2 regions of the Hydrogenophaga sp. ANAO-22 genome follow, and region 2 is predicted to be linked to the other one. Evidence: riboswitches for the same ligand, from Rfam matches in the RefSeq annotation. Region 2 holds a riboswitch; the other holds the start of a gene.

Region 1 (15,286 bases), 2.2 Mb from region 2:
GCTGCTGCTGGCCATGATTGTTCCGATCGTTCTGCTGGGCCACCACCTGGCCGTCGTGCTCGACTACGGCATTGCGGCCGCGGGCGCGCCCGTGGCCGTGAGTGGCGTGCTCATCGCCCTGATCGTGTTCACCCCCGAGTCCTTGACCGCCGTGCGCGCGGCGCTGGGCAATGAGATGCAGCGGGCCGTGAACCTGTGTCTGGGTGCCTTTGTCTCCACCGTGGGGCTCACGGTTCCCGCGGTGCTGGCCATTGGCTTGTTGTACGACAAGCAGGTCGTCATGGGCATCTCCCACATGGACACGGCGCTGTTTGTGGCCACCGCCGTGCTGAGCATGCTCACCTTCAACGGCCAGCGCACCTCGGCGCTGCAGGGTTACATGCACCTCGCGCTGTTTGCCGTGTTCGCCGTCCTGTTGTTCTTTCCCTAGCCGCGCCATGGGCAGCCCACGGTGGATGCGGTCGAAACATCTGCGAACAGCATTTCAGCGGCCATGCGGGCAGACTAGGGCCCATGAAAATCCTTGCCCTTGTCTTCTCCCTGAGCGCCGTGGCGTTCGCGCCCATCCCGGTGATGGCGCAGCAGACCCCCGCGAAGCCCGCCGCCAAGCCGGCGGCCAAACCCACCACCACGACCAAACGCGCGCCGCTGGCGCGCTCCGCGGCCAAGGCCGTGGAAGAAGTGACGCCGATCGAAGAGGATTCCAGCGTGAACCTCACCGAAGCCGATCTCGCGGTCGCGCAGCGCGTGTACCTCGGCAACATCCCCTGCGAACTCGGCTCGGCTGTGGAGATCGTGCCCGCCAAGCGGCAAGGGTTCTTCATCGTGCAGGTGAAGAACATGCGCAACGCGCGGTACTACATGCACCCGGTGGAAAGCCGCACCGGTGCCATCCGTCTCGAAGACCCGAAGCGGGGCGCCATGTGGCTGCAGCTGGGCAACAAGTCCATGCTCATGAGCCAGCAACTGGGCAAGCGGCTCGCCGATGAATGCATGAGTCCCGAGCAGCTGACGCTGGCCGGTGAAATGAAGCGCAACCCGCCCAAGGGCCTGCTGGATCCGGTGGACCCCCACCGACCGCCGCGCCACCCACCCCGCCGGCCAACCCCAATTAGCCGCCGTCCACCTCGAGGCGTATATAATTCATATACGTTTCATATAGAGGTGATGAATGGGGATCGTCAAGATTTCGGACCTGATGCACGAGAACCTGCGCGTGGCGGGGAATGCGCTGAGCAGGTCCATCAATGCGCAGGCCGAACACTGGATGCGGGTCGGCATGCTGACCGAGCTTCACCCGGCGCTGGACCACCGGGAGATCTGCCAGCTGTTGGTGCGGGCGGAACTCGCGGGGGGCCTGGACATCACCGTGGCGGCCGCGACCCCAGCGGGCAAGGCCCGCACAGCCCCAGCGGGCCAGCGCTAGTGGCTCGCGGCATCACCATCAAGTCGGCCGAGGACATTGAGATGGCGCGGCGCGCCGGCAGGCTGGCCGCGGAGGTGCTCGGCATGATCGAGCCCCACGTCGTCCCCGGGGTCAGCACGGAGACGCTGGACCGGATCTGCCACGACCACATCGTGAATGTCCAGGGCGCCATCCCGGCCAACCTGGGGTACCACGGGTATCCCAAGACCATCCTCACCTCCGTCAACCAGGTGGTCTGCCACGGCATCCCCTCGCCCGACAAGCTGCTGAAGAAGGGCGACATCATCAACATCGACGTGGCCGTCAACCAGGATGGCTGGTTCGGCGACACCAGCCGCATGTACTTCGTCGGCACACCCAACGTGCTGGCCCGGCGTCTGGTGGAGACCACCTACGAAGCCCTGCTGGCCGGCATCCGGCAGGTCAGGCCCGGCGCGACGCTGGGGGACATTGGCCATGCCATCCAGTCCGTCGCCCATCGAGAGCACTTCAGCGTGGTGCGCGAGTACTGCGGGCACGGCATTGGCCGGATCTACCACGAAGAACCGAACGTGCTTCACCATGGCCGGCGCGGCGAGGGGCTCAGGCTGGAGCCGGGGATGGTCTTCACCATCGAACCCATGCTCAACGCAGGCCAGCGCGAGACCCGGACCTTGGCCGATGGGTGGACCGTCGTGACCAGGGACCGCTCCCTGTCCGCCCAGTGGGAACACATGGTGGCCGTCACGCCCGAGGGACACGAGGTGCTCACGCCCTGGCCTGGTGGCACGGGTGCCCGCGCACCGGTGTGACGCCCGGGTTTTGACCCTCTGATAGACTGCGACGCTCTGCGGGAGAGCGAGGCGTGTCGCGCCTCCGCCGAAGGCGCAAACTCCCATGATCGCTCAGGCCACCGGACCGCAGACACATTTCGCCGACTGGAGAGAGGCCGGGCCGCACCACGCGCGCACCGGCACACCGAAGGGGCAGACTGCCGACGCAGTCGAAACTCTCAGGTAAAAGGACAGGGGGAGAGGCGCTTTCACCTGAGCCTTGCCCATGTTCCCCTTTCGAACCCCTTTCACGGTCCGGTTCTTCGCCGCGCTGGCCCTTGGCCTGTGCATCGGCGTTGCCCTCGGCGCCGCCCATGCCTTGCACCGCCTGTGGCAGCAGGTGCCCGAGGTCGGTCACCTGGCCCACTACGAACCGATGCTGCCCATGCGCATCCACGCCAGGGACGGCAGCCTGCTCGCCGAGTACGGCGAAGAGCGGCGCGAGTTCGTGCCGATCGAGCGCATCCCGTTGCGCATGCAGCAAGCCTTGCTGGCCATCGAGGACGCGCGGTTCCACGAACACGGGGCGGTGGATTACGCGGGCCTCGTTCGCGCGGCGCTCGGCAACCTCGTGGCCGGTGGGCATGCGCAAGGTGGCAGCACCATCTCCATGCAGGTCGCGCGGGTCTTCTTCCTGAGCCGGGAGAAGACCTACCGGCGCAAGGTCATGGAGATCATGCTGGCCTACAAGCTCGAATCGGTCTACAGCAAGGACAAGATCCTGGAGCTGTACATGAACCAGATCTACCTGGGCGAACGGGCCTACGGTTTCGCGGCGGCCGCATCGGTCTACTTCGACAAGACGCTCGACCAGCTCAGCGTCGCCGAGGCGGCCATGCTGGCCGGCCTGCCCAAGGCGCCCTCCGCCTACAACCCGGTCGCCAACCGCGAGCGCGCCACCGTGCGCCAGCAGCACATTCTCAAGCGCATGCGCGAGCTGGGGCATCTCGATGAGCCGGCCTACGAGCAGGCCCGCGCCGAGCCCCTGACCTTGGCGCTGAACCACCCGTCGACCGATCCGGCATCGGCCTACGCGGTCGAACAGGTTCGCAGGATGCTGGTGGAGCGTTATGGGGACGAGGCCTACTCGCGGGGCCTGGATGTGACCACCACCATCCGCGTGGCCGAGCAGCGCGCCGCCACCCATGCCTTGCGCACCGGCCTGTTGAACGCACAGCACCAGCGCGGCCCCGCCGGGCCGGAAGGCCATCTGAAGCAAGCCGTGCAGGCCGCCGACCCGGCCGGCATCCGCCGGGCCCTCGCGCCCTACCGGGACAGTGGCGCCTTGCGCGTGGCCACCGTGCTGGAAGCCTCGACCTCCGCCGGCATCACGGCCGCCCTGCGCGACGGCACCGTGATTCGCATTGCACGCCACACGCTGAGCCCGGGCAGCAGCGCGCTGCTCAAACCGGACGCACCGGCGCGCAGGCGCATCGAACCGGGCGCCGTCGTTCGTGTCGTGGCCGACACGGCCGGGCGCTGGCGGCTGACACAGCTGCCGCAGATGCAGGGCGCGCTGGTGTCCATCGATGCGAGGTCGGGTGAGATCCTGGCACTGGCCGGGGGCTTCGACTTTGCGTTCAACCAGTTCGACCACGCGGTGCAGGCGGTGCGCCAGCCGGGATCGACCTTCAAGCCCTTCGTGTTTTCCGCCGCGCTGGAAAAAGGTTATTTCCCCGGCACCCTGGTCGACGACACGCAGCGGCTGGTCACGCCCTCGGCGCGCGGCCGCAAGGCCTGGCGGCCGCGCAACTACGGCAACCAGTACGAAGGCTTCATCACGGCCCGGCGGGCCCTGGCGCGCTCGAAGAACGTGGTGGCGGTCAACCTCATGGACGCCGCCGGCACGGAATATGTGCAGCAGTTCGCCACCCGTTTCGGTTTCGCGGCCGAGCTCAATCCCCCGATCCTGCCGCTGGCGCTGGGCGCGGGTGCGGTGACCCCGCTGCAGCTCACCGAGGCCTACGCGGTGTTCGCCAACGAAGGAGAGCGGGTCGAGTCCCGCCTGGTGCTCAAGGTCAGCGAGCGCGGCGGTGCGGTGCTCTACGAAGCGCCGCTGGTGTCGCCCCGCGGCCAGGTGATCTCCCCACGCAATGCCTACGTGATGGACAGCATGCTGCGCGACGTGGTGCGGCACGGCACGGGGCGGCGCGCGAGCGCACTCGGGCGCGAAGACACGGCCGGCAAGACCGGCACGTCCAACGACGCGCGCGATGCCTGGTTCGCCGGTTATTCATCGGGCGTCGCTTCGGTGGTGTGGATCGGGTACGACCAGTCGCGCAGCCTGGGCAACGCGACCGGGGGAAGCCTGGCATTGCCCGTCTGGACGGATTACATGAAGGTCGCCGTCGCCCAGCGGCCCGAGCAGGAGCGCCGCATGCCGGCGGACCTGGTGCCATGGGGCAACGACTACGTCTACCCGGAATCCCTGGAAGGACCCTGCACCGTCGAGCCCCACACCTTCATCCAGGGCCCGTTCGAATGCCGCAGCGGCATCCCGGCCCCGGGGGAATGAAAAAGCGGCGTTGCTCGGCCCCGATTTGCCCCACAAACAGGCCCAGAGGAGAAGCCAGACAAGCTGGAAACCGCGTCCTTGCACCCTTCCAGCAAGAACATAGCAGCGCCGCGAAACCCGGGATGGGTGCGGCTCTTCCACCGCATCACGCCGACAAGCCGGCGCCACCCCCAAGACTTGGAGTCTAGGAACCGGTGGATGTTCCACACACCGGCGGCATAGAGCAGGTGAAAAACGGCCCGAGATGAGGCATCGAAGGCACGAACTGCAGAGGCGGGCCCAGCCCGCCACCGATCACTTGCGGTCGGGCAACTCGATCTTGACCTCGAGCACGTCCAGGTTGTCCTGGCGGTCGAGCTGGACCTTGATGTCGTCCGGGTTGATCTTGATGTACTTGCCGATCACCGCGACCAGCTCACGCTGCAGCGCGGGCAGGTAGTCGGGCTCGGAAGCGCTGCGCCCGCTGCGCTCGTGCGCCAGGATGATCTGCAGGCGCTCCTTGGCGACGCTGGCGGTTTTCTTCTTTTCACCCAGCAGGAAAGACAGGATCGACATGCCTTACTTCCCTCCGAACAGGCGCTTGAAGAAGCCCACTTTTTCGGCCTCGATGAAGCGCAGCGGTTTGTCGGCACCGAGGAAACGGTCGATCACGTCGCTGTAGGCCTCGGCCACGTCCGTGCCCTTGAGGTGGATGGCCGGCATGCCCTGGTTGGAGGCGGTCAGCACGCTTTCGCTTTCCGGAATCACGCCGATCAGCTTGATGCGCAGGATGTCCTGGATGTCGCTGAGCGAGAGCATCTGGCCATCGGCCACGCGGCCCGGGTTATAGCGCGTGATCAGCAGGTGTTCCTTGATCGGTTCCTTGCCCTCGATGGCGCGCTGCGTCTTGCTGCCCAGCATGCCCAGGATGCGGTCGGAGTCGCGCACGCTGGAGACCTCGGGGTTGGTCACCACCAGCGCCTCATCGGCGTAGTGCATGGCCATGAGCGCACCGGTCTCGATGCCGGCGGGCGAGTCGCAAATGATGTACTCGAAGCCCATGGCCGACAGGTCGGTCAGCACCTTGTGCACGCCTTCCTGGCTCAGGGCGTCCTTGTCGCGTGTCTGGCTGGCGGCCAGCACGAACAGGTTGTCGCACTGCTTGTCCTTGATGAGGGCCTGGTTCAGGTTGGCCTCGCCCTGGATGACATTGATCAGGTCGTACACCACGCGGCGTTCGCAGCCCATGATCAGGTCCAGGTTGCGCAGGCCCACGTCGAAATCGATGACGGCGGTCTTGTGGCCGCGCAGGGCCAGGCCCGAGGCGAAGCTGGCGCTGGTGGTGGTCTTGCCCACGCCGCCCTTGCCGGAGGTGACGACAACAATCTTGGTCATGGTGAAAGTCCTTCGATTCGAATAAGGGGTGAGACTCAGACGCCGATGGCGTCGATCACGAGTTTGTCGCCATCGGGACCGGGCACCAGGCGCACCTGCGCGGTCTTGCCCTGGACCGATTCGGGCAGGGCCACTTCGCTGGTGCGGTAGATGCCGGCGATGGAAATGAGTTCGGGCGCCATGGACAGCGCGAAGATGCGCGCCTCCCCGTAGCCGCGCGCACCGGCGATGGCCTTGCCACGCAGCGGCGCGTACACGTGGATGTTGCCGTCGGCGATCACCTCGGCACCCGGGTTGACCATGGCCATGACCACCAGGTCACGGCCGCGCGCATAAACCTGCTGGCCCGAGCGCAGGGGCTTGTCGATCACCAGCGCACCGGGCATGGGCATCGGCTGGGGCGCGGCCACGGGCTCCGGCGAGGTGGTCTCGGTCGGTGCCGCCGACGGGGCGGCCCGTTGCACGGTGGCATCGGGCGCGGGCGTGAGGCCGGCGGCCACGGCCAGCGCGGTCTGTTCGATGGTGCCGCCGCGCACGGCCAGGGGCGTGAGGCGGTGCTGGCGCAGCAAGGTCTGGAGCGCGCCGAAGTCGGGCAGGGCATGGGCCTCGGCCACGTTCAACGGGTGCAGGTCGATGACCACCGGATCGTGGTCGAAGAAATCGGGCATGTCGCCAAAACGCTGGGCGAACTCCTGCGCCAGGAGATCCAGGTTGGACGACTTGAGCATCAGAGCCACCAAAGGCAGGTGGGCGCTCTTGATTTCGAAGGTGGCGGGCGCGTTTCCTGCGAGGGCGACAGACATGGGCGAAACAGATCCAAAAACGGGCCAGCCGCAGGAACGCCGGGTCGGCAGGTCTGGCTGTGAAGCGGCGCATCTTACCAGCCGGGTTGACGGGTTTTGGCTCGGGAAGGTGTGCAGGTGTCAGGGCATGTTTCAGCAACCGACGAGCGGGTTTTGCACAAACCTGTGAATAATTTTTTAACAACGCATGAGTTATCCACAGAAAAGTGGGTGACTGCCTTGTTATCCCCGTTTCGAGCGCCAAGGAACCGCGCCCTTCACACAGGCTTCTGAGCGAGCCAAGTCCTTGATCCAGCAAGAAAAAGGGCGCTTGTCCACACCGGACAGCGCCCTCTACTACTACTGCTATTTTGTATTTAAAGATTTAGAAGAATAGTGAAACGGGAACCTGGCGCGGTCCGGGCGCTTGTTCAGGCCGGCTTTTTCACGCCCGGTTGCTCGCCGTGGTGCCGGTGTTCACCCCGGTGGCCGCGGTGCATGCCGGCGCGCTGGAAGCCACCCAGGTGTTTTGAATCAAAGACTTTTTGTTGATCGGCGTTCAACACCGCGTAGAAGCTCTTGATCGCGTCGACGCGTTTGGCCATCGCGGCATCGCGCTCGGCTTTCAGGGCCTGCATCTTGTCCAGGCGCTGCGGCGTGGTCAGCTTGGACCAGTCTTCCCGGGTGCTCTGGCGCGGCATGGCGCCGGCTTGAGGCTGGGTGCGGGCAATAAAAGCGTTCCATGCCGGTTCCTGTTCAGGGGTGAGCTTGAGTTCGGCCTTGAAGGCCGCCTGGCGCTCGGCCATGCGCTTCTGCATCTGGGCGTGGCGTTCGGCGCGTTTCTGGTCGCGCTGCTCGGCGGTGGGGGTGGCGGGTTTGACGGCCGGCTTGGCCGCCGTGTCGGCCTGGGCCACGACGGTGACGGTGTCGGCCGTGCCGGCGGCCAGGGCCGTGGGATGCAGGGCCGAGGCCTGCACCAGGGCGGTGGCGAAGGTGCCCACCAGGGCGGTGGCGATCAGCGCGCGTTTCGGAAGCGATTTCATGAGGACTCCTGGTGTCTGTTGAGGATGGATCTCCACAGGACAGGTGTCGGGCTGCGGAGTGGTTTCAGTGTCTGGCTCGCGTGTTTCCACCCCGTGCCGCCGACGTGGCGGGTTTGTAAAGTTTTGTGCTGCTTTTTGCAGCAACTGTGCAAGCGGGGTGGCTCAGGTCGTCGAGGATGGGGCAGTCGGGTCGGTCGTCGCCGGGGCACAGGTGCAGCAGCTGGTCCAGGGTGCGCTGCATGGCCTGCAGGGCTTCGATGCGCTGGGCCAGTTCGTCCAGGTGTTTCTGCGTGATGCGCTTGACGCTGGCGCTGCTGCGCCGGCGGTTGTGCCAGAGGCTCACGAGTTCGGTGATGGCGTCCAGGCCGAAACCCATGTCGCGCGCACGGCGGATGAAGCGCAGCGTGTGCACGTCGGCCAGGCTGTACTGGCGGTAGTTGCTGTCGGTGCGGGGCACGGGCGTGAGCAGGCCCAGGCTTTCGTAGTGGCGCAGCATCTTGGGCGAGATGCCGCTGAGCTGCGCCGCCTTGCCGATGCTGACCGGCCAGTGGATCAGCGCGTCGCCCGGGTCTTGCTCGCCGGTGGGGGCCAGCGCATGCAGAAGGCGGTCGGTGGCCATGGGGTCAGGCCGCCACTTGGTAGCCTTCTTCGCGGATCGCTTCGACCAGGGCTTCGCGCGTCTGCGTGCTGTTCACCTCGACGCGGTTCTGGCCGCGGTCGATGCGGACTTCGGCCTGGGGATCGAGCAGCTTGATGGCGGTGGTCACGGACTTTTCGCAGTGGCCGCAGGTCATGCCGTGCACATCGAGGACTTGTTTCATGGTGTCTTTCTTCAAAGGTGGATGGAACATGAAGCCATTGTGATCCTTGACATGGTGTCAAGGTCAAGCGGTGGCCGCGCTGTCACAGTTCGCTACAAGCGCGTTTGACCTTCCCATGGTGGTAAAGCTTATGCTGACCCCATGAACACGATCGCTGCCTCTTCCGACGCCGGTGCCACCTTCTCGACCTATCCACTGACCCAGATCGATCTGGGTGTGGGCGGCATGACCTGCGCCTCGTGTGTGACGCGGGTCGAGAAGGCCTTGCGCAAGCAACCGGGCGTGAGCGACGCCACCGTGAACCTGGCCACCGAGTCGGCGCGCGTCACGCTCAGTGGCGTGGACGAGGCCGAATCGCTGGCGCGCATCAAGCGCGCGGTGCGCGACGCGGGTTACGAGCCGCGCACGCTGGAAGCCCTGGACGAGGAGGACACCGAGCGCGTGATGGGCGTGCCGCGCGACCTGCTGCCGGTGCTGATCGGTGTGCTGCTCTCGGCGCCGCTGGTGCTGCCCATGGTGGGGGACCTGTTTGGCCAGCACTGGATGCTGCCGGCCTGGATCCAGTTCCTGCTGGCCACGCCGGTGCAGTTCGTGTTGGGCGCGCGTTTCTACCGAACCGGCTGGCACGCGCTCAAGGCGCGCACCGGCAACATGGAACTGCTGGTGGCGATCGGCACCACGGCCGGTTGGGCGCTGTCGACCTGGCTGTGGTGGCGCGCCGAAGCGGGCGAGGTGCCGCACCTGTACTACGAGGCCTCGGCGGTGGTGATCACGCTGGTGCTGCTGGGCAAGTGGCTGGAGGCGCGTGCCAAGCGCCAGACCACCACGGCCATCCGCGCTCTGCATGCGCTGCGGCCCGAGCGGGCCCACCTGTTGCCCGATGGCATCCGCCGCACGGACACGACGGATGTAGCGGTGGACGAGCTGCTGCCGGGCGATGTGATCCGCGTGTTGCCGGGTGAGCGCTTCGCGGCCGACGGCATGGTGGTGCAGGGGCACACCCAGGCCGACGAGTCCATGCTGACCGGCGAATCCCTGCCGGTGTCCAAGGACGTGGGCGATGGCGTGACCGGGGGCTCGCTCAACGGCGAGGGCGCGGTGGACGTGCGGGTGCGCGCGGTCGGCGCGCAAAGCGTGCTGGCCCAGATCATCGGCCTGGTGCAGGACGCGCAGGCCGGCAAGGCACCGGTGCAGCGCATGGTGGACCAGGTGGCGGCCGTGTTCGTGCCGGTGGTGCTGGTGATCGCGCTGGTCACGCTGCTGGGCTGGCTGGGGACCGGCGCACCGATGGAAGAGGCCTTGCTGCACGCGGTGGCGGTGCTGGTGATCGCCTGCCCCTGTGCCTTGGGCCTGGCCACACCCGCGGCCATCATGGCTGGCACCGGCGTGGCGGCGCAGCACGGCATCCTGATCAAGGACGCGCAGGCGCTGGAGATCGCGCACAAGGTCGACACGGTGGCCTTCGACAAGACGGGCACGCTGACCGAGGGCCACCCGCGCCTGACGGTGATCGAGGCCGCACCGGGCGTGGACGAGATCGCCGTGCTGCAGGTGGCGGCGGCGCTGCAGGCGCAGAGCGCGCACCCGCTGGCGCGCGCGGTGCTGGAGGCCGCGGCCTCCAGGTCCATCGAGGTGGCGCCGGACGCCGCGCAGGACGTGCAGGCGGTCTCGGGCCGGGGCAGCCAGGGGCGCGTCAACGGCGCGCTGCTGGCCCTGGGCAGCCTGCGCTGGATGGGTGAGCTCGGCGCGAAGCTGGGCCCGCTGGACGAGCGCGCCAAGGCCTTGCAGGCCGAGGGTGCGACGGTGTCGGTGCTGGCCAGCCAGACGCCGGGTGATGCGGCCTCGGCCGCCACCTGGGCGCCCCTGGCCCTGCTGGCCTTCGGCGACGAGCCCAAGGCCGGCGCGGCCGAGGCCATCGCCGGCCTGCGGGCGCAGGGCATGCGGCTGTTCATGGTCTCGGGGGACAACCGCGGTGCGGCCTTGGCCATGGGCTCGCGGCTGGGCCTGCGCGCGGACCACGACGAGGTGATCGCCGAAGTGCTGCCGGGCGACAAGGCGACCGTGGTGCGCAAGCTGCGCGCGGCCGTGGTGGGTGATCGCCTGCACACCGTGGCCATGGTGGGCGATGGCGTGAACGACGCACCCGCGCTGGCCGCCGCCGACGTGGGCATGGCCATGAGCCACAGCCAGGGCGCGAGCGCCGACGTGGCCATGCACGCCGCCGGCATCACGCTCATGCGCGGCGACCCGCTGCTGGTGGCGGCCGCGCTGGACATCTCGCGCCGCACAGTGCGCAAGATCCGGCAGAACCTGTTCTGGGCCTTTGCCTACAACGTGGCCGGCATCCCGCTGGCGGCACTGGGCTTTCTCAGCCCGGTGGTGGCGGGCGCGGCCATGGCCCTGAGCTCGGTGAGCGTGGTCGGCAACGCGCTGCTGCTCAAGCGCTGGAAGCCGCCGCAGCGCTGAGCCCGCGCTCAAGGCTTGATGCACGTCAAGGCGCGCGCGCGGCCGCCGCGCGATGCTCGGGGCTCCTGCAGGAGGAGGAGACTTCCCATGACGACGACACACGACGCCGTGCGCGTGATCCTTGACGAGCACGCCAGCCTGAGCGCGATGCTGACCACGCTGTCGCAGATGGTGCGGATCGGCCCCGATGCGTCCGGCGAGGGCGGCCCCGAGCGTTACTTCGACGTGCTGCGCGCGATGCTGTTCTACATCGACGCCTTCCCCGAGAAGAACCACCATCCCAAGGAATCCAACCTGCTGTTCCCGCGCCTGGCGCGCGCGGCGCCGCAGCTGATGCCCACCATCGAACAGCTCGAGCGCGACCACATGAGCGGCGAGATGCGGGTGCGCGAACTGATGCACCTGCTGATGGCCTGGGAGTACATGGGCGACCTGCACCGCCCGGCCTTCGTGGCCGAGGCGCAGCGCTACGTGGCGTTTTATCTGGACCACATGCGGCTGGAAGAAACCGCCCTGCTGCCGGTGGCCGAGAAGGTGCTGACCGAGGCGGACTGGGCCGTGCTGGACGAGGCCTTCACCCGGCACACCGACCCCTTGAACCCGCGCAGGCCGCGCGACCCGCAGTTCGACCGGCTGTTCACCCGCATCGTGCTGCGCGCGCCCGCGCCGCTGGGACTGGGCGAGGCCTAGGCCGCGAGCGCGGTCAGCAGCGCGTCGAAGACCTGCAGCAACTGCGCCACGTCCTGCGCGGTGGTGGTGGGCGAGACCAGCATCATGCTGTGGAAAGGCGTGAGCAGCACGCCCCGGTTGAGCATGAAGAGGTGGGTGAGGGCTTCGAGTCCGGCCTGGGCGTGGTCGCGCACGTCCTGCGCGTCGCGCGGGGTGTGCGGCATGAACTGCAGCTCCAGGCGCGCGCCCAGGCGCGTCACCGTCCAGGGTTTGGCGGCGCGGGCGATGCGCTCGCGCAAACCGGTTTCGAGCCGCTCGGCCAGCGCCAGCATGGGGGTGTAGCTGGCGTCGGTGTGCAGGTGGGTGAGCGCGGCCTGCAGCGCGGCGAGCGTGAGCGGATTGCCCGAGAGCGTGGTGCCGATGCCGCTGTGGCCTTCGGGCGCGGCGTCCTTGGCGCGGGCCATGCGGTCGGCCATCTCGGCGGTGAAGCCATAGACCGCGCAGGGCAGGCCGCCGGCCACCGCCTTGCCGACCACCAGGAAATCGGGCTCCAGCGCGTGGGCCCGCGCGTAGCCGCCCAGCGCGGTGGAGATGGTGTGGGTTTCGTCGCACACGAACAGCGCGCCGTGCCGGCGGCACAGGTCGCGCGCCGCGTCCCAGAAGCCGGGCGCGGGTGGCACTAGGCCGAAGTTGGTGAGCGCGGGCTCGGCCAGCAGGCAGGCCACATCGCCCTGCGCCAGCGCGGCCTCGAGCGCGGGCAGGTCGTTGAAGGGCACGACGCGCGTGAAGGCCGCGTGGTTGTGGACCTGGCCGAGCACCGAGGGGCGCGGCAGCGTGCGGCCGGTCGCGGGGTCCAGGTCCACCAGGGTGTCGTCCACCGCGCCGTGGTAACAGCCGTCGAACACCAGCAGTTGCGGCCGCCGGGTGATCGCGCGCGCCCAGCGCAGCACGAAGCGGTTGGCGTCGCTGGCGGTCAGCGCCAGCTGCCACATCGGCAGGCCGAACACGCGCGCGAGCCCTTCGCCCACCGCCACCGCGTTGGCCGCCGGCAGCATGCAGGTGAGGCCTTGCGCGGCCTGCAGCGCGATGGCCTGGGCCAGCGGTGCCGGGCTGTGGCCGAACATGGCGCCGGTGTCGCCGAGGCAGAAGTCGGTGTGCCGCAGGCCGTCCACGCAGGTGAGCGAGGCGCCCTGCGCTTCGCGCACGAACAGCGCGGCGGGGCTGGGCCAGTCGCGCATCCAGTGCAGGGGCACGCCGAACAGGTAGTGGACCTGCGCGGCCTGGGCGAGTGCCAGGGATTGCGGGTGCGTGGCGATGAAACGTTCGCGCTCGGCTTGCTGGAGCGCGGCGATGTGTCGAGGGTCGGGCATGGCGCCAGCTTAAGCGCGGTGGTGCGGTGTGGGGCCGCTGCGTGGCAGTGGACATTTCGTTGCGCGCCGAATTGGCACCGGTACCGTGGGGCACCGCTTGAACCACAATGGCCCAGCCATGAACCCACGCACCGAACCCGCCCCCCTCACCGATGTGCCCGATACCACGCCCTACGTGCGGCTCGCGCTGGCGCTCTCGCTCGGCGCGGCGGTGTCGCTGGGCATCACGCGCTTCGCCTACGGCCTGCTGCTGCCGCCGATGCGCGAGGACCTGGGCTGGAGCTACACGCTGGCGGGCGCGATGAACACCTTCAACGCGCTGGGCTACCTGATCGGCGCGCTGGCCACGCCCTGGCTGATGCGGCGTTTTTCGCCCACCGGCCTGCTGCTGTCGGGCTCGCTGCTGGCCTCGCTGTTCATGGGCCTGAGCGGTTTCTTCACGGCCGCCGCGCCGCTGCTCGCGCAGCGCCTGCTGGCGGGCGTGGCGAGTGCGGTGGTGTTCATCGTGGGCGGTCTGCTGGCCGCGCGGCTGGGCGCGCGCCAGTCGCGGCGCAGTGGCTTCCTGCTGGGCCTGTACTACGGCGGCACGGGGCTGGGCATCGTGGTCTCGGCGCTGGGCGTGCCACCGGTGCTGGCGGCGGCGGCGTCCCAGCCGCACGGATGGGCCTGGGCCTGGTGGGGGCTGGCGCTGGTCTGCCTGCTGGCCACCGCGCTCATGGCCTGGCCGGCGCGCGTGCTGGCCGCTCACGCCGCGCCATCGGCCAGCGCACAGGCGGGCGGCGGGCGTGTGTTCCAGGTGCGCGACTTCGTGTTCTCGCTCGCGGGTTACGCGGGCTTTGGCGTGGGCTACATCGGCTACATGACCTTCGTGATCGCGCTGCTGCGCGAGCAGGGCGGTTCGTCCGGCTCGATCACGCTGTTCTATGCCCTGCTCGGGGTGGCGGTGGTGGCCTCGTCGCGCATCTGGGCCGGCCTGCTGGACCGGCACCGCGACGGCCGGGCGCTGGCGCGGCTCAACGCCTTGCTGGGCGTGGCGGCCATCGTGCCGGCGCTCACCAGCAGCTGGCCGCTGGTGCTGGCCTCGGGCCTGGTGTTCGGGGGGGTGTTCCTGTCGGTGGTGGCCTCGACCACCGCGCTGGTGCGGCACAACCTGCCGCCCGCGCAGTGGGCCGCGGGCATCAGCGCCTTCACCATCGTGTTCGCGGCCGGCCAGATCGTCGGCCCCACGGTGGTGGGCTTCATCGCCGACGGCCCGGGCGGCCTGGCGCGGGGCCTGGTGTTCTCGGCCGTCGCGCTCTGGGTGGGCGCGGTGTTCGCGATGAAGCAAAAGGCGCTGGTGTGAGACAACGCCCTCCAGAGTGCCCTCGGAACCGGCTTTGCCGGGCCGCCAGGCACGCCCCCTGGAGGGGGTGACGCCGCAGGCGGCGCGGGGGTGCTTCTCTAGATCAGGCCTTCGGCTTTCATCGCCGCCTGCACGGCGGGGCGGGCCGCGATGCGGGCGCGGTAGGCGTTCAGGTTGGCCAGGTCGGTGATGTCCACGCCCACGCGCGGCGCCCAGTTGGTGACGGTGAAGAGGTAACCGTCGGCGACGCTGAAGTCGTTGCCCATGAGGTACTGCTTGCCGGCGAGTTCACCGTCGACCCACTTCAGGCGCTGGGCCAGCCGGGCCTTGGTGGCGGTCTTCACCTCGTCGGGCGTGGCCGGGTTGAACAGGGGCGAGAAGCCCTTGTGCACCTCGGTGCCGATGAAGTTCAGCCAGGATTGCATCTGGTAGCGCGCCAGCGTGCCGTTGGCCGGGGCCAGGTTCTTCTGCGGCACCTGGTCGGCGATGTATTGCACGATGGCCGGGCCTTCGCGCAGGCGCTCGCCGCCTGCGAGTTCGAGCAGGGGCACGTAGCCCAGCGGGTTGATGGTGTAGTAGTCGGTGCCGTCGGGCAGCTGGTGTGTCTTGGTCGGCGCAGGAATCGCCTCGAAGGCCAGACCGGCTTCGTGCAGGGCGATGTGCGGG
Region 2 (15,286 bases):
GTAGATCAGGCCGAACACGGTCTCGCTCACGATGAGCTGGCCCGCCAGGCTCGGGCTCAGGCGGCGGCTGGCCATGTTCCAGAGCACCGAGGCGATCCAGGCCGAGCCGATGCCGGTGACCGCGCAGACGATCAGGAACATGCCGAAGCCCGGGCGCTGCACCAGGGTGTCCACCTCGGTCCCGGCCACGGCCCAGATGCCCAGCGCGCCCAGGCCCGCCGCCACGCCCAGCCAGTTGGCCCACACGGTGGAGTTCACCTCCGGATGGCGGCTCAGCCAGCGCGCGTTCAGCAGGCCGAACGCGGTCCACGAGGCCATGGCCAGCACGGCATAGAAGATGCCGAGCCAGAGGTTCGCACCGCCGCCCGCCTCGCCACCGCCATGCGCCGTCACCCGCATCATCAGCGCCAGGCCCGCCAGGGTCAGCAGCAGCCCCGGCACCAGCGCGCGCCAGCGCAGGCCCTGCGGCTTGCCCAGCAACATGATCCAGATCGGGATGGTGCCGATGATCAGCACCGGCAGCGCCGCGCCCGCCGCCTGGATGGCCAGCACCAGCAGCAGGTAGTAGCCCGTGTAACCCAGCAGGCTCAACCACAGCGCGGCGCCCGCCTGGCGCCAGGTCGGCAGGTGCGCCTCGCCGCGCAGCCCGGCCCACGCCAGCAGCAGCACCGACAACAGGCCGCAGGCCAGGAAACGGCCCACCGTGAGATCGATCGAGCTGAAGCCCGGCGTGAGCAGGGGCGCAAGAAAGGCCGTGCCCCAGAAAGCCCCCGCGCCCAGCCCCGCCAGAATGCCGGTCACCATGCCCGGCGGCCAGCCCGAAGGCCGGCCCAACACCGCTGCCGTCATCTAGGCCCCGAAACCGTCGTCGGCGGCAATGACCGCACCGTTCACGAAATGGCTCTCGCTCGAACACAGCATGACCAGCAGCGCGTCCAGGTCGGCGGGTGAGCCGACGCGCTTGCGCGGCAGCATGTTGATGAGCTTCTGGCCCTGCTCGGTCTGCCAGTGGTGGTGGTTGAGCTCGGTGTCGATGTAGCCCGGGCAGATCGCGTTCACGTTGATGCCGAAGCGGCCCCACTCGATCGCCATCGCCTTGGTCATCTGCACCACGGCGGCCTTGCTCATGCAGTACACGCCGATCTGCGGCAGCACCTTGAGCCCGGCCATGGACGCGATGTTGACGATGCGCCCGCCCACGTAGGTGCCCGGCGCGGCGCCGTTGGCGCGCGCCAGCATGCGCCGGCCCACTTCCTGCGCCACGAAGAACGCGCCCTTGGTGTTGGTGTCGAAGACGAAGTCGTAGTCTTCCTCCGTCACGTCCTGCAGGCGCTGCGTGGTGCTCACGCCCGAGTTGTTGACCAGGATGTCGATCGCGCCGACCTCGGTCTCGGCGTGCGCCACCGCCGCCTTGATCGACGCCGTGTCGGTCACATCCATCGCCACCACGTGCGCGTCGCCACCGGCGGCCTCGATGTGCGCGCGCAGCGCCATCAGGCGGTCGGTGCGGCGGCTGGCCAGCACCACGGCCGCGCCCGCCCGCGCCAGCGTCTTGGCGAACTGTTCACCAAGCCCGCCGGACGCCCCGGTGATCAGGGCCACGCGGCCCGACAAGTCCAGGCTGTATGCCATGAGAGAACCTCCTCTAAAGTGGTTGGATTCTGCGGCCATCCGAGCACCGCCCAGGCCGACGAGGCCCCATCCGACAGGATTGTGCGCCCTGGGCCACTAAAATCGGTCCCGACCACGACACCGGCATGACTCCATGCATTGCCGTCATGAAAATCCCCGGGCGCCCGCCCGACAGAGTGAGACCCTCGACATGACCCCCGAAGAAATCCTCAGCACCTACGGCCCGCGCGAAGCCATGGAGTACGACGTGGTCGTGGTCGGTGGCGGCCCAGGCGGCCTGGCCACGGCGATCCGGCTCAAGCAGATCGCCGCCGAAAAAGGCGGCGAGATCAACGTCTGCGTGCTCGAAAAAGGCTCGGAGCCCGGCGCGCACATCCTCAGCGGCGCGGTGATGGACCCCAAGGCCCTCAACGAGCTGCTGCCCAACTGGAAGGCCGATGGCGCGCCGCTCAACCAGCCTGTCACCGACGACAAGCTGCTCTGGCTGACCGAAAAAGGCGCCATCGACACGCCCAAGTTCCTGATCCCCAACAACTTCCACAACGAAGGCAACTACGTCGTCGGCCTGGGCAACGTGGTCAAGTGGATGGCCCAGCAGGCCGAAAACCTCGGCGTGGAGATCTTCCCCGGCTTCGCGGCCGCCGAGGTGCTCTACAACGACGACGGCTCCGTCAAGGGCGTGGCCACCGGCAACCTGGGCGTGGGCAAGGACGGCGAGCCGACCGACAACTTCCAGCTCGGCATGGAGCTGCACGCGAAATACACCGTCTTCGCCGAAGGCTCGCGCGGCCACCTGGGCAAGCGCCTGATCGCCCAATTCCACCTCGACGAAGGCAAGGACCCGCAGGCCTACGCCATCGGCGTGAAGGAACTGTGGGAAATCGACCCCGCCAAGCACCAGCCCGGCCTGGTGATCCACACCGCCGGCTGGCCCATGAAGGACGACACCTACGGTGGTGGCTTCATGTACCACCTGGAAGACAACAAGGTCACGCTGGGCCTGGTCACCGGCCTGAACTACAGCAACCCCTGGCTCAGCCCGTTCGAGGAAATGCAGCGCTGGAAGACGCACCCTCGCATCCGCGCCTTCCTCGAAGGCGGCAAGCGCATCAGCTACGGCGCGCGCGCCATCACCACCGGTGGCCTCATGAGCCTGCCGCAGACCGCCTTCCCCGGTGGCGCCTTGGTCGGTTGCGATGCGGGCTACCTCAACGGCGCGCGCATCAAGGGCAGCCACGCCGCCATCAAGAGCGGCATGCTCTGCGCCGAAGCCGCCTTCGAGGCCGTGCAGGCCGGCCGCCAGCACGACGAACTCAAGGCCTACCCGGTCGCCTTCGGCAAGAGCTGGCTCAAGGAAGAGCTGGACGCCTCGCGCAACTTCAAGTCCTGGTTCAAGTACGGCAACATCGTCGGCGGCCTCATGGTCGGCATCGAACACTGGCTGCTGCCCCGCCTGGGCTTCAAGGCCCCGCCGTGGTCGCTGCACCGCGAGAAGGCCGACCACCTCTACCTCAAGCCGGCCGCCGAGTGCGAGCAGATCGTCTACCCCAAGCCCGACGGCAAGCTCACCTTCGACCGCCTGGGCAGCGTCTTCGTCAGCAACACCAACCACGAAGAGCACCAGCCGGCCCACCTCACGCTGAAAGACGCCAGCGTGCCGGTGAAGATCAACCTCGCCAAGTACGCCGGCCCCGAAGCCCGCTACTGCCCCGCCGGCGTGTACGAGTTCGTGAAGAACCCCGACAACACCGACCGCCTGCAGATCAACGCGCAGAACTGCGTGCACTGCAAGACCTGCGACATCAAGGACCCGACGCAGAACATCGTCTGGGTCACGCCCGAAGGCGGCGGCGGTCCGAACTACGCCGGCATGTGAGCGAAATCACCCTTTCTTGAAAAGCCGCCTGCGGGCGGCTTTTTCATGCCTGGTATTCACCGCGCCGTCACATGGGCTGGCCACAGTGCAGGCTCCGTGAACGACGCCGAGATGCCATGCTGAACAAGACCCAGAAGGGCCGCGCCGAGTTGCGACCCGGGCAACGCCAACTCGCGCAGCGCGAGCGCGCCCTGCTGCTGCTGGCCGATGGCCGCAAACCCGATGCCGAGCTGTTCGCCCTGTTCGAGGGCCAGGGCCCCACGCTCGCGGCCGACCTGATCTCGCGCGGCTACCTTGTGGACGAAGCGCCACCGCCGCCCCGCACGCCGGCCAACACCCCGCCCACCGTCTCCGCCGACGCCTTTTCCGGGCCCCGCTCGCTCGCCAGCGCGCGCATGTTCCTGTTCGACCTGAGCGAGCGCATGTTCGCCCCGCGCGACAAGGCCATGGCCCAGCGCTACCGCGACGCCCTGCGCGAAGCGCGCGACGTGGGCGACATGCTGGCCGTCAGCCGGGCCATGATGGCCGACGTGGAGCGCCTGGCCGGCAGCGAACGCGCCGACGGCATCCGCGAGCGCCTGGCCCGCCTGCTGCCCGAATCGGCCCTGGAAACGCCCTGAAACACCGGCCCGCCGGACGCCGTGCGATACACTCGCCGGGTCAGGAGAGAAGCCGATCCGGTCCCCGGAGAAGGCTCGCCGAAGGCGCAGGCGGCACCGCACACCGGGTGCCCTGAACGCTCAGGCAAAAGGACTGGCAAACACGGGCCGCGAGGCCGGTGTACCCCCCTGGAGAGAGGCCGTTCCTCGAAGCGGCCCACCGAAGGAGCAAGCGCGGCATCGCCCGCGTGAATCTCTCAGGTAAAGCGGACAGTGGGGCAGCGCACGGATGAACCGTGTTTCGCCCCACCGGGGCCTGCCCCCTTGCCTGAAAGCCTCTGCCGTGCCCGCTGCCGCCGCCCCGCTTCTCCAGACCCCGCTGCACAAGCTCCATGTCGAACTGGGCGCCCGCATGGTGCCCTTCGCCGGCTACGACATGCCGGTGCAGTACCCCACCGGCCTCATGGCCGAACACCACCACACCCGCAAGGCCGCCGGCCTGTTCGACGTCTCGCACATGGGCCAGCTGCGCCTGGTCGGGCCCGACGCCCCCGCCGCCTTCGAGACGCTCATGCCGGTGGACGTGATCGACCTCGGCGTGGGCAAACAGCGCTACGGCCTGCTGCTCAACGACGAGGGCGGCATCATCGACGACCTGATGTTCGTCAACCGCGGGCACGACCTCTTCGTCATCGTCAACGGCGCCTGCAAGGCTGGTGACATCGCGCACATCCAGGCGCGCATCGGCTCGCGCTGCGAAGTCATCCCCCTGCCCGACCGCGCGCTGCTCGCGCTGCAGGGCCCGCTGGCGGTGGACGTGCTGCAGCGCCTCGTGCCCGGCGTCGAAAAACTGATCTTCATGACCGGCTCGCCCTTCCAGTGGCACGGTGCCGACCTCTTCATCACCCGCAGCGGCTACACCGGCGAAGACGGCTTCGAGATCTCCCTGCCCGGCGACCGCGCCGACCAGTTCGTGCGCACCCTGCTGGCCCAGCCTGAAGTGATGCCCATCGGCCTGGGCGCGCGCAACTCGCTGCGCCTCGAAGCCGGTCTGTGCCTCTACGGCAACGACATCGACACCACCACCACCCCGGTGGAAGCCGGGCTCAACTGGGCCATGCAGAAAGTGCGCCGCACCGGCGGCGCGCGCGTGGGCGGTTTCCCCGGCGCGGCGCGCGTGCTCGCGCAACTCGACGGCAGCGAACCACTGACCCGCAAGCGCGTGGGCCTGATCGCCCAGGAATGGGTGCCCGTGCGCGAGAACGTCGAACTGCAGAACACCAGTGGCGAGGTGATCGGCAAGACCTCCAGCGGCCTCATCGGCCCCAGCGCCAACAAGCCCATCGCCATCGGCTACGTCACACCCGAACACGCCGCCCTGGGCACGCCCGTGGTGGCCATGGTGCGCGGCAAACCCGTGCCCATGGAAGTCAGCGCCATGCCCTTCGTGCCCAACCGATACTTCCGCGGCTGACCTCACTTTTTTCGTTTCTTTTTTCAGGAGCTTTTCCATGACCACCAAGTACACCGAAGACCACGAATGGATCACCGTTGACGGCGGCATCGCCACCGTCGGCATCACCGTGCACGCGCAGGACGCGCTGGGCGACGTGGTGTTCGTCGACCTGCCCGAAGTCGGCAAGAGCTTCGCGCAGAAGGAAGTGGCCGGCGTGGTCGAGTCCGTGAAGGCCGCGGCCGACGTGTACATGCCCGTCAGCGGCGAAGTCACCGAAGTCAACGAAGCCCTGCGCGCCGACCCGTCGCTGGCCAACACCGACCCGCTCAAGGCCGGCTGGTTCTTCAAGGTGAAGCTCTCCGACCCGGCCCAGGTCGACGCCCTGCTGGACGAGACCGCCTACAACACCTTCGCCAACGCCTGATCCGCCTCTTCTCCCGCCGGAGCCTTCCATGCTGATGCCCTCTGTCAAACCCCTCGGTGAACTCGAAAACCCGTCCGAATTCGTGGCGCGCCACATCGGCATCGGCCAGGCCGACGAGACCCACATGCTCTCGGTCATCGGCGAGGCCTCGCGCCGCGCGCTGATCGACGGCATCGTGCCGCGCAGCATCGCGCGCAGCCAGGGCATGCAGCTGCCACCGGCCGTCACCGAGGCCGCGGCACTGGCCGAGCTCAAGGCGCTGGCGCAGAAGAACAGGGTGTTCAAGAGCTTCATCGGCCAGGGTTACCACGGCACGCTCACGCCCGGCGTGATCCTGCGCAACGTGCTGGAGAACCCCGCCTGGTACACCGCCTACACGCCCTACCAGGCCGAGATTTCGCAAGGCCGCATGGAAGCCCTGGTCAACTTCCAGACCATGGTGAGCGACCTCACCGGCATGGCCATCGCCAACGCCTCCATGCTCGACGAAGCCACCGCCGCCGCCGAGGCCATGACCCTGGCCAAACGCTCGGTGAAGAGCAAGGGCAACACCTTCATCGTCTCGGGCGACGTGCACCCGCAGATCATCGAAGTGGTGCAGACCCGCGCCAAACCCCTGGGCCTCACGGTGAAGATCGCGATGTCGGGCGAGGAATGGGCCGCCATGCTGTCGGACGGCGACTACTTCGCCGCCTTCACCCAGTACCCCGCCTCCAGCGGCTGGCTGCACGACTGGACCAAGGACGCCGCCACCGTGCACGGCAAGCAGGCCGCCTTCATCGTCGCCGCCGACCTGCTCGCCCTCACCCTGCTCAAGCCCCCGGGCGAGATGGGCGCGGACATCGTGGTCGGCACCACCCAGCGCTTCGGCATGCCCATGGGCGCAGGCGGCCCGCACGCCGGCTACATGGCCTGCCGCGACGAATTCAAGCGCTCCCTGCCCGGCCGCCTGGTCGGCGTGAGCGTGGACGTGCACGGCCAGCCCGCCTACCGCCTCGCGCTGCAGACGCGCGAGCAGCACATCCGCCGCGAAAAAGCCACCAGCAACATCTGCACCGCGCAGGTGCTGCCCGCCGTGGTCGCGAGCATGTACGCCGTGTACCACGGCCCCCAGGGCTTGAAGCGCATCGCCAACCGCGTGGCCGCCTACACCGCCATCCTCGCCAGCGGCCTGGAGCAATTGGGCTACCGCGACACGCACCACGGCGAACAAGGTGTGTTCGACACCCTCGCCCTGCACACCAAAGACCAGACCGACGCCCTCATGGCCCGCGCCGTGGCCCAAGGCGCCAACCTGCGCAAGGCCTGGGGCGACTACCTCATCGTCTCGCTCGACGAAACCACCACCCGCGACGACATCGCCCTGCTCTGGAAGGTCTTCGCCAAGGACGGCCAGGCCCTGCCCGCCTTCGACACCTTCGAGAAAGGCGTGGAGCCGCTCATCCCCACCGAGCTGCGCCGCACCAGCGACTTCCTCACGCACCCGGTGTTCAACACCCACCACAGCGAAACCGGCATGCTGCGCTACATCCGCGCGCTGTCCGACAAGGACCTCGCGCTGGACCGCAGCATGATCCCGCTGGGCTCCTGCACCATGAAGCTCAACGCCACCAGCGAGATGATCCCCATCACCTGGCCGGAGTTCGCGAACATGCACCCCTTCGCCCCGGCCGACCAGCTGCAGGGCTACCAGCTGCTCGACCAACAGCTGCGCGCCTGGCTCTGCCAGGCCACCGGCTACGCCGGCATCAGCCTGCAGCCCAATGCCGGCTCGCAGGGCGAATACGCCGGCCTGCTCGTGATCCAGGCCTACCACGCCTCGCGCGGTGAAAGCCACCGCAACATCTGCCTCATCCCCAGCAGCGCGCACGGCACCAACCCCGCCAGCGCGCAGATGGTGGGCATGCAGGTCGTCGTCACCAAGTGCGACGACAACGGCAACGTGGACATGGCCGACCTCCAGGCCAAGTGCGAACAGCACAGCGCCCACCTCGCCGCCGTGATGATCACCTACCCCAGCACCCACGGCGTGTTCGAGACCACCGTGAAGGAACTCTGCGCGCTGGTGCACCAGCACGGCGGGCGCGTCTACGTGGACGGCGCCAACATGAACGCCCTGGTGGGCGTGGCCGCGCCGGGTGAATTCGGCGGCGACGTGAGCCACCTCAACCTGCACAAGACCTTCTGCATTCCTCATGGCGGCGGCGGCCCCGGCGTGGGCCCGGTCTGCGTGGTGGAAGACCTCGTGCCCTTCCTGCCCGGCCATGCGGCGGGTGGTCTGCCGGTCAACGGCGTGGGCGCCATCAGCGCCGCGCCGCTGGGCAACGCGGCCGTGCTGCCGATCAGCTGGATGTACATCCGCATGATGGGCGCGGAGGGTTTGCAGCACGCCACCGAAGCCGCCATCCTCGCGGCCAACTACATCAGCAAGCGCCTGGCGCCGCACTACCCCACGCTGTACGCGAGTGCCAACGGCCACGTGGCGCACGAATGCATCCTGGACCTGCGGCCCTTGAAGGACACCAGCGGCGTGATGGCCGAGGACGTGGCCAAGCGCCTGATGGACTACGGCTTCCACGCGCCCACGCTGTCGTTCCCGGTCGCCAACACGCTGATGGTGGAACCCACCGAAAGCGAAACGCTGGACGAGCTGGACCGTTTCATCGACGCGATGATCGCCATCCGCGACGAGATCCGTCAGGTGGAGAACGGCGTCTGGCCGCAGGACGACAACCCGCTCAAGAACGCGCCGCACACGGCACCCAGCCTCATGAAGGCCGACTGGCCACACCCCTATGCGCGCGACGTGGGCGCCGCCAGCGCCTCCACCCGGGCCCACGCCAAATACTGGCCGCCCGTGGGCCGCGTGGACAACGTGTACGGGGACCGCAACCTGTTCTGCAGCTGCGTGCCCCTGTCTGACTACGCTTGATGAAGTCCTGATCCCTCGCCTGCTGGGTGGGCGAGGTCGGGCACACCAACGGTGGTGCGCCTGCGTTGTTTCGCAGGACGGTGGCGGCGTCCGAATGCGCAGGCCCCCATTCGCGGTTGCCACAGAGGCTGCGCGCCGGCCAAGGCGTTGACGAAGGGGTGGTGGCGGACCCGGGCAGCCGCCCGCGAGCAGGGCCGGAGCAGTCGGATCCCGCCACCGGCCTGCCGCGAGGTGCAGGCCGGAAGCGAACCCAACAAACCCCGCCAAAACGAAAAAGAGGCCCCAAGCCTTAACATCGTCGCCACGCCCGGAAAAGCCATGACCACCCACGCCCCGCGCGTGCTGAGCCTCATCCCCCGATGACCCAGCTCAACACGCCCTACCCCTCCACCGCCTACATCACCGGCTTCCTCCGCTCGCGCGGCGTCGACGCCGTGCAAGCCGACCTCGCCCTCGCGCTCGTCCTCAAACTCTTCACCCCCGCCGGCCTCGAAGCCGTGCGCGGCAAAGCACTCGCCCAGCCCGAAGCCGACCGCAGCGGCAGCGTGCACGCCTTCCTCGACCAATTCGACCGCTACCGCGGCACCATCGGCCCCGTCATCGCCTACCTGCAAGGCCGCGACTCCACCCTCGCCCACCGCATCGCCGCGCGCGAACTCCTGCCCGAAGGCCCCCGCTTCAGCGCACTCGAGGTCTACGTGGACGCCGCCCTCAGCGAAGAAGGCGGCGACCCCCTGGCCTGGGCCTTCGGCGCCCTCGGCGTGCAAGACAAAGCCCGCCACATCGCCACCCTCTACCTCAACGACCTCGCCGACGTGCTGCGCGACGCCGTGGACGAACGCTTCGCCTTCGTGCGCTACGCCGAATCCCTCGCCAGCAGCCAGCCCAGCTTCGAGCCCATGGCCGCCGCGCTCGCCGCGCCCTTCACCCTGGTCGACGAGGTGCTGCACACCCTCACCCTCGCCACCCTGGCCCAGCACAAGCCCGACGTGGTGCTGCTCTCCGTGCCCTTCCCCGGCGCGCTCTACGCCGCGCTGCGCATCGCGCAGACCATCAAGGGCCAGAACCCGCACATCACCATCGCCCTGGGCGGCGGCTTCGTCAACACCGAACTGCGCGAACTCGCCGAGCCCCGCCTGTTCGACTTCGTCGACTACGTCACCCTCGACGCCGGCGAACGCCCCCTGCTCGCGCTGCTCGAGTTCCTGGACCGCAAGCGCTCCCGGCAGCGCCTGGTGCGCACCTTCGTGCGCGAGACCAGCGAAGCCGGCACGGCCACGGTGAAGTACATCAACTTCGGCGAACCCGAGGTGGCCTTCGAAGACGTGGGCACCCCCACCTGGGACGGCCTGCCGCTCGACCGCTACCTGAGCCTGCTCGACATGCTCAACCCCATGCACCGGCTGTGGAGCGATGGGCGCTGGAACAAACTCACCGTGGCCCACGGCTGCTACTGGAAGAAGTGCAGCTTCTGCGACGTGAGCCTGGACTACATCAGCCGCTACGAAACCGCGTCCGCCGCCACCCTGGCCGACCGCATCGAGGCCATCGTCAACGAAACCGGGCAGACCGGCTTCCACTTCGTGGACGAGGCCGCGCCGCCCAAGGCCCTGAAAGCCCTGGCCGACGAGCTGCTGCGCCGGCAACTGCCGGTCTCATGGTGGGGCAACATCCGTTTCGAAAAAACCTTCAGCCCCGAACTCTGCCAACTGCTCGCCGACAGCGGCTGCATCGCCATGAGCGGCGGGCTCGAAGTGGCCAGCGACCGGTTGCTCACCCTCATGAAAAAGGGCGTGTCCGTCGAACAGGTCGCGCGCGTCACCAAGGGGTTTTCAGACGCGGGCATCCTCGTGCACGCCTACCTCATGTACGGCTTTCCCACGCAGACCGTGCAGGACACCGTGGACTCGCTCGAATACGTGCGCCAGCTGTTCGAGAACGGCTGCATCCAGAGCGGCTTCTTCCACCGCTTCTCGTGCACCGTGCACTCCCCCGTGGGGCTGGACCCGGCCGCGTATGGCATCGAACTGGTGCCACTGCCCGAAGTGACCTTCGCCAAGAACGACATCGGCTTCATCGACCCCACCGGCGTGGACCACGACGCGCTGGGCATCGGCCTGCGCAAAGCCATCTACAACTACATGCACGGCATCGGGCTGGACGAAGACGTGCGCGCCTGGTTCAGCCACCTGCACGACCCGGTGCCCAGGACGCGGGTGAAGCGGCACTTCATCGAGCGGGCGCTGGACAAACGGGAAAGGGCTTGATCGCGGCGGCCGCCTTCGTGGCCTACCAGCGCAGCCAACGCCACCCGGCCAGCGCGCCCAACAACGCGCACGCCGCCATACCCAGCACATACCAGACGGCGAGAAAAGGCGCCTGCATCTCGGGGCAATGCAGTGCATACACCGCGGCACCCACCGCGCCCGCCAGCCAACCCGCCGCGGCGCCCGTCAGCAAGGGGCGCGTGGGCGCCAGACCCCGCAGGGCCCAGAACAGCGCGACCCCCACCGGCAAGGCCGTGGCCATCACGTTGAACACGCAGTAGCGCCAGGTCTCGCCCAGCACCAGCGCCGCCCGCGTACCGGGGGCCGCCTGCGCCAGCACCAGCATCGCCCAGGCCCACAACAACGCCACGGGCAGCCACAGCCCCCACGCCCAGCCGCGCACGCGCGCGCCCGGGTGGCCCAGCAGGAACACGACCACCAGGCCACTGACCGCCACGGCCAGCGGCATCGCCAGCTTGACCCCGAACGCCGGCGTGGCCCAGACCTCGCCCAGGTCGCTGCGCACGCCGTACACCAGGTGCACCCAGGCCAGCGCACACACCAGCCCCAGACCCAGCGCGAGCGCAAAACGGCGCTCACCCGCATGCCGGGGCACAGGGGCGGCGCCGGTGGCCAGGAGGTTCATCAGATCGTCGGTTTTCATGCTTGTCCTTTCCATTGGCGCGCCAGCGCCTTGATGCCCCGGTGCACCCCCACTTTGACGGCGGACTCACTCATGCCCGTGAGCCGGGCCGCCTCGGCGACCGACAGGCCATCGAGCTTGGTGTGCTGGATCGGCAACCGCTGGTGGTCGGGCAACTGCTCGAGCAAGCGACCCAGGTCGCGCCGCGCCTCACCCGCCTCGCCGTCTGACTGCGCGAAGACATCCAGTTCGTCGTCCAGGGGATCGTTCAACGCCTCATGGCGGGCGCGCCGTCGCCACAGATCCACCAGCTTGTAGCGGGCCAGTGCATGCACCCACGCCGTCAGCGGCTCGCCCCGGCGGTAGGTCTGGCGCTGGGCGTGCACGGCCATCAAGGTCTCCTGCACCAGGTCTTCCACCTCGTCCGGCAGTTGCTGCAGGCGGCGCCGGAAATAGCCGCGCAGCAACGCCGCCAGGCGCTGCAGGAAACGGTGGTAGGCGGCGCCATCGCCGTCCAGCCCCGCCACAAAGAGTCCGTGCAATTCGTGTTCTGTCGCGGTCACGTCAGCTATTCGTGTCATGGCGCGAAAAGGTTACAGACAGGCCGAAATAAAAAAACCGATCGATTCTGCGGCGGGCCTGTAACCAGCGCAGCGGCGGCGACGAAATAGCCATCGGTACGCACCAACTGGTTGGCGCGGCCCTACACCAAGGAGCCTTCATGAACACCTCGCAACTGACCCTCACCCTGGCCACGCTGGCCGCCCTCACCACCGGCGCCGCGCTCGCACAGTCCAACATGCCCGACACCAAGAACGCCGCCAGCGCCAAGGAACGCTGCTATGGCGTGGCGATGGCCGGCAAGAACGATTGCGCGGCCGGCCCCGGCACCACGTGTGCGGGCACCTCCAAGATGGACTACCAGGGGAACGCCTGGAAGTATGTGCCCGCCGGCACCTGCGTGGGCATCAAGACGCCCACCGGCATGGGGGCACTGCAACCCGTCAAGGGCTGAACACCCCATGGACCTGAGCGCCGGTCTCGGCCTCAAGCCCGAGCACGTCGATGCCGCCTGCGGCACGCGGGCAGCGGGCCTGTGGTTCGAAGTGCATGCCGAAAACCACCTGGTGGACGGCGGCCCGCGCCTGGCATGGCTGGAGGCCGTGCGCGCGCACCACCCGGTGGCGCTGCACGGCGTCTCGCTCTCGCTGGCTGGCCACGAGCCGCCCGACAGCGGCCACCTGTCGCGGCTGGCGGCACTGGTGCGCCGGCTGCAGCCGGCGCTGGTGTCCGAACACCTCGCCTGGAGCAGGCTGGGGGCCCACTACGCGCCCGACCTGCTGCCCTTCGTGCGCACCCACGAAGCGCTGCGCCAGACGGCCTCGAACATCGAGCGGGTGCAGGACGCCCTGCAGCGCCGCATCGCGATCGAGAACCCATCCCACTACCTGCACCTGCAAGGCCACGACTGGGACGAGCCCGACTTCCTGCTGGAGCTGGTGCGCCGCACCGGCTGTGGCCTGCTGGTGGACGTGAACAACCTCTTCGTCTCGGCGCACAACATCGGCACCGACCCGCTGGACGCGCTGGACCGCCTGCCGGCCGACGCCGTGATGGAAATCCACCTCGCCGGCCACCACGAAGACCCGGCGCTCGGCGCAGGCCTGCTCATCGACGGCCACGACGCCCCCGTGGCCGAACCGGTGTGGCGGCTGCATGAACACCTCATCGAACGCATCGGCCCCAGGCCCACGCTGATCGAGCGCGACGGCAACCTGCCCGCCTTCGACGTGCTGATGGCCGAGCGCGATCGCGCCCATGCCCAACTGAGCCGGCTCGTCGAGGTGGCCACATGAACCACGCCGACTTCCAGACCGCGTTCTGGCACGACCTGTGGTCGACCGATGAAACGGCATCATCGCCACTGGCCCGCCAGCCCGGCTTCGCGGTCTACCGCAACACCGTGCTCAAAGCCTGTGTGGACAGCCTGCTCGCGCTCCACCCCGCCGTGCGCCGGCTGACCGGTGACGACTGGCTGGCCGCCGTGGCGCTGGCGCACGCGCGCGAACACCCGCCGCAGGCCGGCTGCCTCGCGAGCTACGGCGAAGGCTTTCCGCAGCACCTGGCGCGCGCGCTCCCCGCAGGTGAATGGCCCTGGCTGCCCGAGGTAGCGCGGCTCGACGCGTTGTGGAACCAGTGCCACACGGCCGCCGACGCGCCCACGCTGCCGCCTGCGGCACTGACGGCGCTGGACGCCACCACCCTGCCCCACAGCGTGCTCGTGCCCCACCCCGCCACGCGCTGGCACCCTTGCACCGAATGGCCCGCCCTCAGCCTCTGGCGCGCCGCACGCGAAGCCCTGCCCGACCCCAACCCACCCCACTGGCACGGCCAGCACACGCTGCTCACGAGGCCCCAGGGCACGGTGCTGGCCCACGAGATCGGCCTGGGCGCCTGCGCGCTGCTCGACGCCTGCGCCCAGGGCCAACCCATCCCCGACGCTGCCGCCCGTGCCCTGGCGGCCGAACCCAGCCTGGACCTCGCCGCCACCCTGGGCCAGCTCATCACCCACGGCGCCTTCACGGCGGTTGCACCATGAACACCCTTGCACGCACGACCCACGCCACCGAAACCATTCGCCTCTGGCTTGAGCGCTGGATCTCGCACGACCTCATCGCCCTGGCCAGCCGCCTCGGCATCGCCGGCATCTTCTGGCTCTCCGGCCGCACCAAGGTCGAAGGCTGGTTCAGCCTCACCGACACCACCTTCCTGCTGTTCAGGGAAGACTACGCGCTGCCCCTGATTCCACCGGAGTGGGCGGCCTACCTCGCCACCAGCGCCGAACACCTGTTCCCCGTCCTGCTCGTGCTCGGCTTGGCCACCCGGCTGTCGGCCGCCGCGCTGTTGGGCATGACGGCCGTGATCCAGTTTCTGGTGTACCCAGCCGCCTGGCCCACCCACCTGACCTGGGCCGTGCCACTGCTCTACCTGCTCGGGCGCGGCGCGGGGCGCTGGTCGCTGGACGCGCTGCTGCTGCCGCACCGACAGGATTGACGAAGCGTCGAGGCTCTTCGCCCGTCAGGGCGCTGCGCCGGCGGACTTCACCTCGGACAGCTTGCAGCCCTTCTTGAGGAACAAGTCGGTCAGGTGCTCGCTGCGCGCCTGCGCCAGCTCGCGGGCCTGCTCCGCGTTCACCAGGCGCGTCTGCACCTGCATCATTTTTTCCACGCTGTCCTGCATGCTCGCGCGGCGGGCGTCGGCAGCGGCCTGCATGGCGAAGCTCTGGATCTGGCCGCCGCCGGGAATCAGGCTGAGCAGGCTGCTGCCCACCGACGAACCCACGCCACCGCCACCCATGCCGCCGCTGGCCTGTTTCATCATCTCGTTCTGGCTGGCCATCATGGCCGCCTGCGCCTGCTCGGCCTCGGCCCCCCGCTCCTGGCTGGTCTTCTCCAGC

What was found. Region 2 has a riboswitch for glycine ahead of gcvT (glycine cleavage system aminomethyltransferase GcvT). Riboswitches for the same ligand answer to the same signal wherever they lie in the genome.
Region 1: another riboswitch for glycine. It lies ahead of ABSY19_RS13955 (penicillin-binding protein 1A); the one in region 2 lies ahead of gcvT (glycine cleavage system aminomethyltransferase GcvT).

What each region holds. Positions count from the first base shown of each region.
Region 1 is NZ_CP159956.1:2,889,588-2,904,873, reverse strand. Features, by position in the region: gene ABSY19_RS13975 (calcium:proton antiporter) at 1-430, shown strand, start outside; gene ABSY19_RS13970 (hypothetical protein) at 505-1,089, opposite strand; gene ABSY19_RS13965 (ParD-like family protein) at 1,172-1,426, shown strand; gene map (type I methionyl aminopeptidase) at 1,426-2,217, shown strand; glycine riboswitch at 2,247-2,336, shown strand; gene ABSY19_RS13955 (penicillin-binding protein 1A) at 2,465-4,753, shown strand; gene minE (cell division topological specificity factor MinE) at 5,048-5,308, opposite strand; gene minD (septum site-determining protein MinD) at 5,312-6,127, opposite strand; gene minC (septum site-determining protein MinC) at 6,163-6,930, opposite strand; gene ABSY19_RS13935 (Spy/CpxP family protein refolding chaperone) at 7,341-7,952, opposite strand; gene ABSY19_RS13930 (MerR family DNA-binding protein) at 8,017-8,448, opposite strand; gene ABSY19_RS13925 (heavy-metal-associated domain-containing protein) at 8,576-8,773, opposite strand; gene ABSY19_RS13920 (heavy metal translocating P-type ATPase) at 8,915-11,239, shown strand; gene ABSY19_RS13915 (hemerythrin domain-containing protein) at 11,327-11,929, shown strand; gene ABSY19_RS13910 (transaminase) at 11,926-13,278, opposite strand; gene ABSY19_RS13905 (YbfB/YjiJ family MFS transporter) at 13,397-14,620, shown strand; gene gstA (glutathione transferase GstA) at 14,719-15,286, opposite strand, start outside.
Region 2 is NZ_CP159956.1:682,046-697,331, forward strand. Features, by position in the region: gene ABSY19_RS03085 (DMT family transporter) at 1-849, opposite strand, end outside; gene ABSY19_RS03090 (SDR family oxidoreductase) at 850-1,632, opposite strand; gene ABSY19_RS03095 (electron transfer flavoprotein-ubiquinone oxidoreductase) at 1,823-3,508, shown strand; gene ABSY19_RS03100 (hypothetical protein) at 3,625-4,128, shown strand; glycine riboswitch at 4,160-4,274, shown strand; glycine riboswitch at 4,287-4,391, shown strand; gene gcvT (glycine cleavage system aminomethyltransferase GcvT) at 4,397-5,581, shown strand; gene gcvH (glycine cleavage system protein GcvH) at 5,619-5,987, shown strand; gene gcvP (aminomethyl-transferring glycine dehydrogenase) at 6,016-8,919, shown strand; gene ABSY19_RS03120 (B12-binding domain-containing radical SAM protein) at 9,279-11,186, shown strand; gene ABSY19_RS03125 (NrsF family protein) at 11,209-11,850, opposite strand; gene ABSY19_RS03130 (sigma-70 family RNA polymerase sigma factor) at 11,847-12,410, opposite strand; gene ABSY19_RS03135 (DUF2282 domain-containing protein) at 12,551-12,844, shown strand; gene ABSY19_RS03140 (DUF692 domain-containing protein) at 12,852-13,685, shown strand; gene ABSY19_RS03145 (putative DNA-binding domain-containing protein) at 13,682-14,428, shown strand; gene ABSY19_RS03150 (DoxX family protein) at 14,425-14,883, shown strand; gene ABSY19_RS03155 (hypothetical protein) at 14,908-15,286, opposite strand, start outside.